3 regions of the Herbaspirillum sp. NPDC101397 genome follow, and region 3 is predicted to be linked to each of the others. Evidence: predicted binding sites of a transcription regulator. Region 3 holds the regulator's gene; each other region holds the start of a gene.
What was found. The regulator LexA, encoded in region 3, represses DNA repair genes until DNA is damaged. The targets are predictions, from matches to a motif close to ACTGTATNNNNATACAGT.

Region 1: the regulator LexA is predicted to act here: its motif matches at 2,593-2,610, upstream of ACIROW_RS01535 (ATP-dependent helicase).
Region 2: the regulator LexA is predicted to act here: its motif matches at 2,402-2,419, upstream of ACIROW_RS06350 (PA0069 family radical SAM protein).

The regions. Positions count from the first base shown of each region.
Region 1 covers NZ_JBIWNS010000001.1:319,023-323,359, forward strand. Annotated here, with positions in the region: gene ACIROW_RS01530 (NUDIX domain-containing protein) at 55-468, opposite strand; gene ACIROW_RS01535 (ATP-dependent helicase) at 465-2,555, opposite strand; gene ACIROW_RS01540 (hypothetical protein) at 2,918-3,202, shown strand; gene ACIROW_RS01545 (diguanylate cyclase domain-containing protein) at 4,054-4,337, shown strand, end outside.
Region 2 covers NZ_JBIWNS010000002.1:334,892-339,228, reverse strand. Annotated here, with positions in the region: gene ACIROW_RS06365 (NAD+ synthase) at 1-731, shown strand, start outside; gene ACIROW_RS06360 (P-II family nitrogen regulator) at 829-1,167, shown strand; gene ACIROW_RS06355 (ABC transporter substrate-binding protein) at 1,245-2,342, shown strand; gene ACIROW_RS06350 (PA0069 family radical SAM protein) at 2,444-3,625, shown strand; gene ACIROW_RS06345 (aldo/keto reductase) at 3,651-4,337, opposite strand, start outside.
Region 3 covers NZ_JBIWNS010000009.1:225,023-229,359, reverse strand. Annotated here, with positions in the region: gene ACIROW_RS21545 (replicative DNA helicase) at 1-394, opposite strand, end outside; gene rplI (50S ribosomal protein L9) at 567-1,019, opposite strand; gene rpsR (30S ribosomal protein S18) at 1,046-1,330, opposite strand; gene priB (primosomal replication protein N) at 1,364-1,657, opposite strand; gene rpsF (30S ribosomal protein S6) at 1,692-2,060, opposite strand; gene lexA (transcriptional repressor LexA) at 2,313-2,963, shown strand; gene ACIROW_RS21515 (tetratricopeptide repeat protein) at 3,151-4,337, shown strand, end outside.

The DNA.
Region 1 (4,337 bases), on a different contig from region 3:
TCAAGCGCAGGTCGAAGTGCTAATGCAGGAAAGGCTGAAGACAGCGATGCAGGCTCAGTTGCTTGCGGTAGATGTACCGCAAGCCGCCTCGATGGAACGCCGGTATCCCTCCGGCAGATCGACCGGCAAGGCATGAGGAGGAAACGTGCCCAGGCGTTTGTGCTCGTGGCTCACGGCCGGAGCATAGGAGCCGGTCAGCGTGCAGCGGTAGGTGGCGATGAAGACGTATTTTCCCGGGATCACTTCGAACAGATAGGTGTCGAGAGGCGCACCAACGCTGACATGCAGGTCCAGTTCTTCGCGGATTTCGCGCGCCAGGCACTCGGCTGAGGACTCGCCCAAGTCAATCCGGCCGCCCGGCAGTTCCCATTCGTCGCGTTCGTTCAGCAAGAGTACGACGTCGCCGTCCGGCGTCAGCAAGACGCCTTTGACCGACACCGGATAGGCGGCCGAATGCGCGTCGCTCATTTCCACATCCCGCGCATGCGCGCTGCGACGTCGACGCGCATCTGCCGCGCATCGGGTCGGCCGCTCGGGCCGACTGCGACTACCGGCCAGGCGCTGCTGGTGAAATGCGGCAGCACGCCGGGAGGAATGAAGCGCGTGCGCGACGCATAGACGTGGCGGTCGCCTTGCGCGTGCTGGCCGCCGGTGAAAAACTTTTGCGGCACCATCAGATGCAGGTCGTCCTTGGCGCGCGTCATGGCGACGTAGAGCAGGCGGCGTTCTTCTTCGATCTCGTCAGTGCTGCCGGTGGCCAGGTCTGCCGGGATACAGCCGTCGACGACGTTGAGCACGTACACCGATTTCCATTCCTGGCCTTTGGATGAGTGGATGGTCGACAGGATCAGGTAGTCCTCGTCCAGCAGCGGCACGCCCGACTGGTCGCTGGTGGCGTCCGGCGGATCGAGCGTGAGTTCGGTCAGGAAGCGTTCGCGCGAGGGATAGCCGGAGGCGATCTGCTCCAGTTGCAGCAGGTCGGCCTGGCGTGTGGTGGCGTCTTCGTGCTTGCGCTCCAGATGCGGGGCGTACCAGTTGCGCGCATGGGCGATCTCGCCGGGCCAGCCGGTCTTGCCTTGCGCCATGAATTGCAGCACCTCGACGAAGCCGCGCCAGTCATCGCCGCTGCGCGGCGGCGCCGGCAATTCGGACAGCGCGGCAATCGGATCTGCATGCGTGGACATGGCTTCCAGCACCTTTTGCGCCGAGCCCGGACCGACGCCGGGCAATAGCTGCATCAGGCGGAAACCGGCCACGCGGTCGCGTGGATTCTGCACGAAACGCAGCATCGCCAGCATGTCTTTGACGTGCGCGCTGTCGAGGAATTTGAGACCGCCGAATTTGACGAAGGGAATGTTCCGGCGCACCAGTTCAATCTCCAGCGGGCCGCTGTGATCGGAGGCGCGGAACAGCACCGCCTGGTCCTTCAGCGTGCTGCCGGCTTCACGGTTCTCGAGTATGCGTTCGACGATGTAGCGCGCCTGGTCGGCTTCGTCGCGCACCGACACCAGTTGCGGCTTGTGATCCGAGGCGCGCTCGGTCCACAGGTTCTTGGTGAAGCGTTCCAGCGCCTTGTCGATCACGCTGTTGGCGGCGGCCAGGATAGTCTGGGTCGAGCGGTAGTTGCGGTCCAGCGTGACGATGTCGGCCGGCGGGTCGAAGGCGCGCGGAAAGTCGAGGATGTTGCGCACCGTCGCTGCGCGAAACGAGTAGATAGCCTGGGCGTCGTCGCCGACCACGGTGAGGCCGCGGCCGTCGGGTTTCAGCGCGAGCAGGATCGATGATTGCAGGCGGTTGGTGTCCTGGTATTCGTCCACCAGCACGTGGTCGAAGCGCGCACCGATGTCGTCGGCCAGCACGCGCTCGCCGATGGTCTGCGCCCAGTACAGCAGCAGGTCATCGTAGTCGAGTACGTTGTGCGCCTGCTTGGCTTCGACGTAGGCGCCGAACAGCGTGCGCAGCTGCGCCTCCCATTCCGCGCACCACGGAAACACCTTGTGCAGGATGCTGTCCAGCGGCGCTTCCGAATTGACCACTCGGGAGTAGATGGCCAGGCAGGTGGCCTTGAGCGGGAAGCGCTTTTCGGTCTTCGACAAGCCCAGCTCATGTCGCACCAGGTTCATAAGGTCGGCCGAATCCTCACGGTCATGGATGGAGAAATTGGGATCGAGTCCGATTTGGTCGGCGTACTCGCGCAGGATCTGTGCGCCGATGCCGTGGAAGGTGCCTGCCCAGGACAAGGCGTCGGCCATGATGCGACCGTTGGCGCCGAGCGCTTCGCCACAGATGCGCTGGACCCGACGCGTCATTTCTGCGGCGGCGCGGCGCGAAAAAGTCATCAGCAAAATGCGGCGCGGATCGGCGCCGTTGACGATCAGATGGGCAACCCGGTGCGCCAGCGTATTGGTTTTTCCCGAACCTGCGCCGGCAATCACCAGCAAAGGGCGGCCAGGCTCTGGAGATATGGCCTGCTGTCCCGGCAGTCGGGGGACGATGCCGAATTCCACCGCCCGGCGTTGGTCGGGGTTGAGTTTTTCCAGATAGTCGACGTTCATGCTGAGCCTTGGTGCGGCGGCAAAAGGAAGCTATTTTACTGGTGTTTTATACAGTCATTGGCGGCGGTTACAAAAAAGAAGGCGGGGCGAAAAGAGGCACTTGAGAGGACTGCCAAAATCATTTGCAAAGTGATGAAAGACCGACAATGGATTCTTTCGCGCTACTGTCTATACTGGTGTGGTTGCTCTTTGCTCATCTGTTTCAGGGACGCGCCCATGGTCAGCGATTATGCTGCAATGCCAGAACTGGCGCGGCTTCCAAGCTACCCATGATATTGCAGATTCAGTGCAGGAAGTGCTTGTGCAAGCCCCAGTCAATTGGTTAGAATTTCCTTCCGACAACTTCATCTTGAGGTGCTGCCATGGATAAGACTCTCGCTCTGCTCGATTGTTTGGTGCAACTCAAGGAAGCGCAGAGCTGCGCCGACGCCTTGCTGTCCGATATCGTCGCCGATGCCGTACGCGCCAACAGAGGCCACGGCAGCGTACCCAAGCCGGCGACCCTGAAAGCCTTCCGCAACGCGCTCAAATCCGCCAACACGCACTGCTACCAGGCCGAGCTGATCCTGGCGGAATTCGATGCCCTGCAAACCATCATGCCGATCGGCCAGCAACAGCCGATACGCACGGTGATTTACAGCGTCTGACCTGTAAGCCGGCTTCCTGGCTGCTTGCCACACCCGCGCGGTCGGGCGCGTCTATGCGAGCCTGCCTGCCTGCAAATAACGCGCGCATATAGACCTGTAAAGTATCGCCAGAGTCCGTCCTGAGCTTGGCGTAACGGGATGACCGCTTGCATTGCGGGCAGGCGATGCGTTGTTCCTGAATCGGACGCGCACCGTTGACGAGTCGCGCCACGACGGCGCCGCAACGTGGGCAGGCCAGCACGACATCCACATGTGTCAATGCATCGGTGGAGATGATTGCCGGCGGGATGGATGCAGTCATGGATCGTTGTTGTTATGGTTTTCAGGCATCGGAGCAAAACACCGGATCATCCTAGGCGTCTTTACCGGGCTTGTCTGTCGCACAAAGTGGTGACACGGCAGCGCAAGTTGTTGTGGCAACATGCCGATGACCACTATTTTGGCTATCCCTTGCAGGCACCCGGCAACTCCTGCTGACCGGAATCATGCTGATCCGCACTATTCCTATGCAACGTTCGAAACACGGCATCGCCGGAACATTCTTGCTGCGCGGCACTCTCACAGTGCTGCTCGTTGTATTTATGGCGCGCCTGACCTGTTCCCGGCTTGTTTTTGGCGTTTTAAGTCCGTTCTAGTCCTTTCGGGTGACAGACCGCAACGAAGTTTGTGTCTACAATGGATTCGGCAGGCATGCAGCTTGCATTCGTTTCCTGCAGCGACGGCAACAAGGACGCACCCGGTACTTTCCACCATTCAGGCATTCCGGAGGTAAATTGCGGCGCGGATTTTCATTCAAGGCAAAATGGCCCAGGATCCTGATTCAGGACGGCTGGGGTCTGTCCGCCTGTTTCGTGCTGCTGTCATCCTTGGTGCTGGTCGTGATCTGGGGCATCACCCTGACGCATGTCTCCAGTGAAAAGAAGCTGGCCATGGAGAGCGCGTCTTCCGAGAGCCGCAACATGGCAGCCATCATGGCCGCCAATCTCAATGATCGCCTCAGCCGTGCCGGGCAGTACGCCACGGTCGGCAGCAAAGTCCTCGACGGCGACAGTACTGCAGCCGATTACCTGGGCCTGCTCTTCAACGGCGACAGCGCCTACGTGCGCGCCGCCGTCTTCGACGACCAGATGCGCCT
Region 2 (4,337 bases), on a different contig from region 3:
TGACGCTGGCCGTCGCGGTCGATGCGCTGGGCGCCGACAAGGTGCGCGCGATCATGATGCCGTCGCCTTATACGGCAGACATTTCCTGGATCGACTCGCGCGACATGGTCGAGCGCATCAAGGTGCGCTACGACGAGATTTCGATCAACGATTGTTTCTCGGCCTTCCGCAGCACCTTGTCCGAAGAGTTCAAGGGACTCAAGGAAGACACCACCGAAGAAAACATCCAGGCCCGCATTCGCGGCACGCTGCTCATGGCGCTGTCCAACAAGTACGGTTCCATCGTCCTGACTACCGGCAACAAGAGCGAAATGGCGGTGGGCTACTGCACGCTGTACGGCGACATGGCCGGCGGCTTCGCCGTGATCAAGGACATCGCCAAGACGCTGGTCTATCGTTTGTGCGCTTACCGCAACAGCATTTCCGAAGTCATTCCCGAACGCATCCTGACACGCGCACCGTCGGCCGAACTGCGGCCCGACCAGAAGGACCAGGATTCGCTGCCGCCGTATGAAGTCCTCGACGCCATCATGCAGATGTACATGGAAGAAAATCTCGGCATCGTCGAGATCGAGCGGGCCGGTTACCAGAAGGAAGATATCGAACGCATCACGCGCCTGATCAAGATCAACGAGTACAAGCGGCGCCAGGCGCCGGTGGGTATCCGGGTCACCCACAGGGCTTTCGGCCGCGACTGGCGATATCCGATTACGTCAAGATTCCGCGAATAACATTACGTTGTTCAGCGCACATAATTAAGAGTGTTCTGTAAAAACTTTTATTGATTTAATTCGATTTTCTGCGACATTTTATAAGGAGGGAATAGCCATGAAGCAAGTCACTGCTATCATCAAACCGTTCAAGTTGGACGAAGTGCGCGAGTCGCTGGCCGAAGTCGGCGTCACCGGACTGACCGTTACCGAAGTCAAGGGTTTCGGCCGTCAGAAGGGCCATACCGAGCTGTATCGCGGCGCTGAATACGTTGTCGATTTCCTGCCCAAGGTGAAGATCGAAGTCGTGGTCGACAACAGCGTGGTGGAACCGGTGGTCGACGCCATCATCAAGGCGGCGCGCACCGGCAAGATCGGCGACGGCAAGATTTTTGTGCAGGAAGTCGAACAGGTCATTCGCATCCGCACCGGCGAGACAGGAGCGGAAGCGGTATAACACCGTGAAGGGGAGATCGCATGTCGGAGCAGCTTCGATGGTTGTTTCGAATTTTTCCGATCTTTTTGTTAACGTGCTTGTTCTCCCCCGCACATGCCGACGCCGACCCCGGCGTCTCCGATACCCGCATCCTGCTCGGACAATCGGCCGGCATGTCGGGGCCCACTGCGCAATACGCGCGCCAGGTGTTGATCGGCGCCAAAGTCTACTTCGACAAGATCAACCAGCAAGGCGGTGTGCATGGCAGACGCATTGAGCTGCGTACCCGCGACGACCAATATTCTGCATCCCTCGCCGCCTATAACACGCGTCAATTGATTGAGCGTGACGGCGTGTTTGCGCTGTTCGGATTCGTCGGATGGCCGACCAGCCAGGCCGGCCTGCAGATCGCATCGCGTGCGGGCGTGCCTTTCTTTGCGCCGTTCACCGGCGGTGCGCTCCATGCATCGTTCGATCGACATCTGTTTTCGATCCGTGCGAGTTATGCGGACGAATACGCTTACTTCCTGCGCAACATGAACTGGCTCGGCATACGCAAGCTGGCGCTGCTGTATCAGCAAGACCAATATGGCGTGATGATCAAGCAGGACGTCGATAGTCGCGCCCGCCGCGAAGCCATCGAGCTGACCAGCATCGGCATCAACCATGGCGGCGTCAACCTCGAGCCCCTGATCGACAAGACACTGAGCGTGCAGGCCGATGTCGTCATGCTGGTCCATGCCGACTCCCAGATCAACGCCCGCATCGTACGCAGCTTGCGCAACCGCGGCTTCCTCGGGCAGTTCTTTGCCGTGTCCTTCGTCGGCAACAAGCAGCTGGCCAGCGAACTGGGCGAGCTGGCGCACGGCATTCTGGTCACGCAAGTGGTGCCGCTGCCCTGGCGCATTTCGATGCCGCTCGTTGCCGAATACCGCAAGCGCATGGCTGAGTCAGGCTACGAGGAATTCACCGTCACCAGCCTGGAAGGCTACATTGCGGCACGCGTGCTGGTTGAAGGCTTGAAGCGGGCAGGGCGTAATCTGACGCGCGAGCGCCTGATCCGTGCGCTCGAAAGCATCAATGCGCGCAACTACGACGGCGGCGGCTATGTCGTCAATTTCTCCGCCACCAATCACCAGGGATCGATGTACGTGGACATTGCGACCATGACCAAGGATGCGCGCTTCATGAACTGAAGCCGTCGATTCACTGGCTTGTCCGGTCTTTACGAACATCGCTGTATTTGGTTTAAAATACTGTTTATATATACAGTATTCCAATGCAAGGCGATGACCCCATGAGCAAGTCCGGCTACCGCAAAGTCCCGTTGCAAATCACGCAAGTACGCGAGAGCGAAGGCGAGACTTTCACGCGGGTGTTCGATGCGCGCAAGGGCCGTGGCGCGGTCAGCAACATACAGGGGCGCTATGAGGTGGAGCAGCGCGTCGGCTTCGACGACGGCTGGGGGGTGCCTGAATCAGAAAATGGCGCAGAAGACGAACCGGCAACCGTGCGCACCATCATCACCGAAGAAACCGCCAAAACCATCATCAGCCGCAACAAGTCGCCCGACCTGCCGTTCAATGCGTCGCTCAATCCGTATCGCGGTTGCGAACATGGCTGCGTGTACTGCTTTGCACGTCCCACACACGCTTACCTGGGCTTGTCGCCGGGACTGGACTTCGAGAGCAGGATTTTCGCCAAGACCAATGCCCCGGAATTGCTCCTGCGCGAATTGGCGAAGCCGTCCTATGTGCCCGAGACGATCACCGTGGGCATCAACACCGATGCCTACCAGCCCTGCGAGCGCGAGCTGCAGATCACGCGGCGCGTATTGCAGATACTCAGCGATTGCCGGCATCCGGCTGCGCTGATCACCAAGTCCTCGCTGGTCGAACGCGACATCGACATCCTCGCGCCGATGGCTGAACGGCGGCAGGTGATCGCCGCCGTCACCATCGCCACGCTAGACCCGGCGCTGGCGCGCAAGCTGGAGCCGCGCGCGGCCACGCCGACGCGCCGTCTGCGGGTGATCCGCACGTTGGCCGAAGCAGGCATTCCGGTCAGTGTCAGCGTTGCGCCGGTGATTCCCTTCATCAACGAGCCCGAACTGGAGGACATCATCGCGGCGGCTGCAGAGGCCGGCGCGAGGCGTGCCGGCTACACCGTGCTGCGCTTGCCGTGGGAAGTCAATCCGCTGTTCCAGCAATGGCTGCAGACCTACTTTCCCGAACGGGCCAACCGTGTCATGAACCGCATCCGGGAGATGCGTGGCGGCAAGGACAACGATTCAGATTTCGCCACGCGCATGCGCGGCGAAGGCGTGTGGGCCGAGCTGATACGCCAGCGTTTTGAAAAAGCCGTGCAGCGCAGCGGCATGCATGAGCGCGGCTGGTTCGACATGCTTGATGCGTCGCAATTCGTGGCGCCCGCGCGACCGGCGCGCGCCTCGCCGTCCGGCCAGTTCAACTTGTTCTGACCGGCGCGGGCATCGCTGCTTCCGTCTATTTCTCGCTGTCCAAGTGCGCCATCGAATGCGCGGCATAACGTTCGCCCGCCGCAGCATTGGCTGGAATGGCTTCTTCGATACGCGCCAGATCCTGGCGCGTCAGCACCAGCTTGAGTGCGCCCAGCGACTCCGCAAGGCGTTCCGGGCGACGTGCGCCGACCAATGGCACGATGTCGCTGCCTTGCGCCAGCACCCAGGCGATCGCGACCTGAGCCGGTGTAGCCTCTTTGTCGGCGGCGATGCTGCGCAGCACGTCGATCAGCGCCAGATTATGCGCCAGGTTGTCGGCCGAGAAGCGCGGACTGTGACTGCGGAAGTCGTTCGCCGCCAGCTTGCGCGACGGATCCCAATGACCGCTGATGAGGCCGCGCGACAGCACGCCGTAGGCCGTGATGCCGATGCCCAGTTCGCGGCAGGTCGGCAGGATGTCCTTTTCGATGCCGCGCGAGATCAGCGAATATTCGATCTGCAAATCTGTGATCGGATGCACGGCGTGAGCACGGCGCAAGGTGTCCGCGCCGACTTCCGACAAGCCGATGTGACGTACGCGGCCGGCTTTGATTTCTTCGGCGATGGCGCCGACGGTGTCTTCGATCGGCACGGACGGATCGAGGCGCGCCGGGCGATAGATGTCGATATGGTCGGCGCCGAGACGACGCAGCGTATAGGCCAGGAAATTCTT
Region 3 (4,337 bases):
CATCCGACACCGTGATCAGCTTGCGCAGGATGCCGCGGTCGCGCACGATTTCGGCGTAGCGACGGATATTCGCCGCAGAAGGCGTGTTTTGCGCCAGCGCGTTGAGATAGCTCAGGCCGCCCACTTCTTCGGCCTTGCCGCTGGTGGACATTGCCTCGTAGACGGTGATCACGTCGGCCGGCTTGCTTTCGTTGATCAGCTTAACGATGTGCTGGAAGATGATGCGATGATCGTAGCGATAAAAATCTTCTGCGCTGACGAAGTCGGCAATACGATCCCACGCAGCATTATCAAGCATCAAACCGCCAAGGACGGATTGTTCGGCTTCGATGGAGTGCGGCGGGACGCGCAGGGATTCTAGTTGCGGATCGGGAGATGCGTTCATGGCGCGCATTATACCTGCTAAGAGTAGTCGCTACAGGTGCGGAGGCAGATTAGCCGGCGGTTTTACAAACTACGGTCAGACTTGCACCGGTCCCGGCATGATGTACGGGACCGGAAAAATAAAAAAGCCAGGCGAACCCGGCTTCTTTATCAAAACAGATGGAACGACTTGGCGTAATGAATTACGCGTGGTCGCCCGCAACAGCAACAGTCACGTCAACCACGACGTCGGTGTGCAGAGCAACCGACACAGCGTGATCGCCAACGATCTTCAGAGGACCTTGTGGCAGACGAACTTGCGCCTTTTCGACCGGGAAACCTTGCTTTGTCAGCGCGTCAGCGATGTCAAAGTTGGTCACGGAACCGAACAGACGACCGTCAACGCCGGACTTCTGGGTGATCTTGACTGTCAAGCCGGCCAGTTTTTCGCCTTGGGCTTGTGCTGCTGCCAGCTTTTCAGCGGCGGCTTTTTCCAACTCGGCGCGCTTCGCTTCGAATTCAGCGATAGCGGCTGTTGTGGCGCGGCGCGCCATGCGTTGCGGGATCAGGAAGTTACGTGCGTAACCGTCCTTGACGCGGACGACTTCGCCCAGACCACCGAGATTAACGACTTTTTCCAACAGAATGACTTGCATGTTTTTCTCCTATATCTCGTCGTCAATTACGCGTTGTGCAGATCTGTGTATGGCAGCAACGCGAGGTAGCGTGCGCGCTTGATCGCTGTGTCAACTTGACGCTGATAGTGTGCCTTGGTGCCGGTCAGACGTGCTGGCATGATCTTGCCGTTTTCTTGCACGAAATCCTTCAGAGTGTCGACGTCTTTGTAATCGACTTGCTCAACACCTGCGGCTGTGAAACGGCAGAATTTTTTACGCTTGAACAGCGGGTTTTGCTGTTGGCGTTTTTGCTTCAACTTGCTTTTATCGAACTTTTTACCGAATGCCATTTTGCGGCTCCTGATATCTAAAATTGAGTGGTTCTAAACTACAGATTCAAAATCAACGATGTGAAACACGATGCTTTTGCTGTTGCGATTCCTGCGCGCCATGAAACCGCTGAACTTGAGCATCTCGCCGAGACCGGCCCGGTTAAGCCGACCTGAAATTTCGCCTGCAGCGAATGCAGTGATTTCAAACTCGACCAACCTCTTGATGCCCGCTTCCGTCTGCTCCGATTGGTGCTGCAACTTCGCAGTCACTACCGGGATGCCTGCCGGGGTGTAACGTATGACGTCACGCTCGGCGATGGTGGCAACAAACTGAAAGTGATTCACGCTCCCTGATGCTTTTCTATCGCAATGTCAGCAATTAAGCCGCTGGTGCTTCTGCGCGATTGCTCTTTACTGCGTCTTCCTTCTGGACAGCCTTCAGGATTGGCGAAGGACCGGTTTCGGCCTTCTTCATCTTGACTGTCAGGTGACGCAACACTGCATCGTTGAACTTGAAGCCGGTTTCGATTTCGGCCAGAGTTTCGCCGTCAACTTCGATATTCAGGCAAACATAGTGTGCTTTTGCCAGTTTTTGGATTTGGTACGCCAATTGACGGCGGCCCCAATCTTCGACACGGTGAATCTTGCCGCCGCGTGCAGTAACGATGCCTTTGTAACGCTCGATCATCGCTGGAACTTGCTCGCTTTGGTCCGGATGGACGATAAATACGATTTCATAATGACGCATGTAGACTCCTTTATGGACTGATTAACAAATCGCCCACCTCGGCGTCAAGACGAGTGTGGGAAGAGGAAAGCCCGCAATCATATACCAGAACGCCCAAAACCTCAATACTTTCAGGCATTTGCCGTGGAACAGCGCCCACAGATCGGAAAACGGTCGATGACATGATTTCAATATTGCAGATTGACACTGCTTTATAACTGTATAAAAATACAGACTGTTTATGCAACCAGCATAACTTCCCCGAAAGCCGACATGCTCAAACTGACCGCTCGCCAGGAACAGATTCTGAATCTGATCAAAGACGCCATCGAAAACACCGGCTTCCCGCCTACACGAGCAGAAATCGCCAATGAGCTGGGCTTCCGCTCCGCCAATGCCGCCGAAGAGCATCTGCAGGCGCTGGCGCGCAAAGGCGCCATCGAAATTTCTCCGGGCACCTCGCGCGGAATCCGCCTGCGAGATGGATCGATTACCAATCCTGGCCGCCAGATGGCGCTGCCCCACCCTGCACTCATGCAGCTGTCGCTGCCGCTGGTCGGCCGCGTCGCTGCCGGCTCGCCGATCCTGGCGCAAGAACATATTGAGAGCAATTACAACGTCGACCCGGCGCTGTTTTCGGCCAAGCCGGACTACTTGCTGAAGGTGCGCGGCATGTCGATGCGCGACGCCGGCATTCTGGACGGCGATCTGCTCGCGGTAAAAAAGGCCGATCAGGCGCGCAATGGCCAGATCGTGGTGGCGCGAATCGGCGATGACGTCACGGTCAAGCGCTATCGCAAGACCGGCTCGCTGATCGAGTTGCTGCCTGAAAATCCCGACTTCAAGGTGATCAAGGTCTCATCCGAAGAGGAAAACTTCGCCCTGGAAGGCTTGGCCGTCGGCTTGCTGCGCAGCTGGAATTGATTTCGCCTCGGACCCCACCCAAACTAAAGCCCGCTAAATCGCGGGCTTTTTTTACGTCTGTTTGCCAGATCGAAAGCAGAATTGCATCATATGATACCGATAGCTAACTGCGACCGGGCAAAGCATTGCAAAAATAGCTTTTCCGCTCGCAAAGCAGCACCATTACTCAATCCGGTAAGGAACCACAATGTCAACGCGTAGCAGCAACAAGCCCGCCAACAAGAGCGCTCAACCCAACATCAAGGATCTCCTGGCCGTAAGAGAATGCTTAAACTTGCTGGATGATCACAAAGTCGACGCAGCAAAAGAGCTGTGTGCCCAAGTGCTCAAACGCGCGCCAAATCTGGTCTATGCCAACCATGCATGGGGCCTGGTCGCCATGCATGAGAACGACTTCATCGGCGCAGAAGCCGCCTTGCGCAAAGCGGTGGCGGCAGATCCGACCAATTCGGAATATATTGCAAACTTGGCCACCTCCGTCCTCAAGCAAGACCGGATCGACGATTCGATCGCGCTGTACGAGGAAGCCATCAAACTCAACAGCGAGAATAAAGACGCGCGTATCGGCCTCGCCAACGCCCTGCATGAAAAGAACGATCCGGATGCTTCGATCGCCTATTTCGAGGATGCCGTCAGACGCAATCCTGAGGCGCCCGGACCGCTGTCCCACCTTGGCAAGGCACTGATTGATGCAAAGCAATATAAGGAAGCGATCAACGTACTGTTCAAGTCACTGCAGTTGCAAATAAATTTCGCGCCGGCACACACCAATCTGGGCATCGCTCTCCAGGAAATGGACATGCTCAAGGATGCACTGGAAAGCCATAAGACGTCCTTGCTGCTGGATCCGACCGACATCTACGCGCAGACCAAGATCGCCGACACCTATATCAAACTAAAGGAATACGACAAGGCCAACGAGCATTACCAGCGCATCATCGAACTGGCCCCCAAAGATCCCAACAGTTATACGAAACTCGCCTCAAGCCTGTTTTCCCACCAAGATCGCTATGAAGAAGCCATGGCGCTGTTCCATAAGGCACTTGAAGTCGATCCGAAACACCCGTTGACGCACAACAATATCGGCGCGACGATGTACGATTACGGTGAGACGGTGTCCTCACTGCAATATTTCAAAGATGCACTCGCGCTCAAACCCAATTATTTGACCGCCCAGCACAATCTTGCACTTGGACAACTTCTGGCAGGCGACCTGAAGGATGGCTGGGCCAATCATGAGAGCAGACTGGAAGTCAAAGAGCGTCGCCACGTCTATAAATTGATCCACAAGCTTTTCGAACTGATCCCGAAATGGGATGGCAAGTCTTCGCTCCAGGGCAAATACATTCTGCTGATGCACGAACAAGGCTTCGG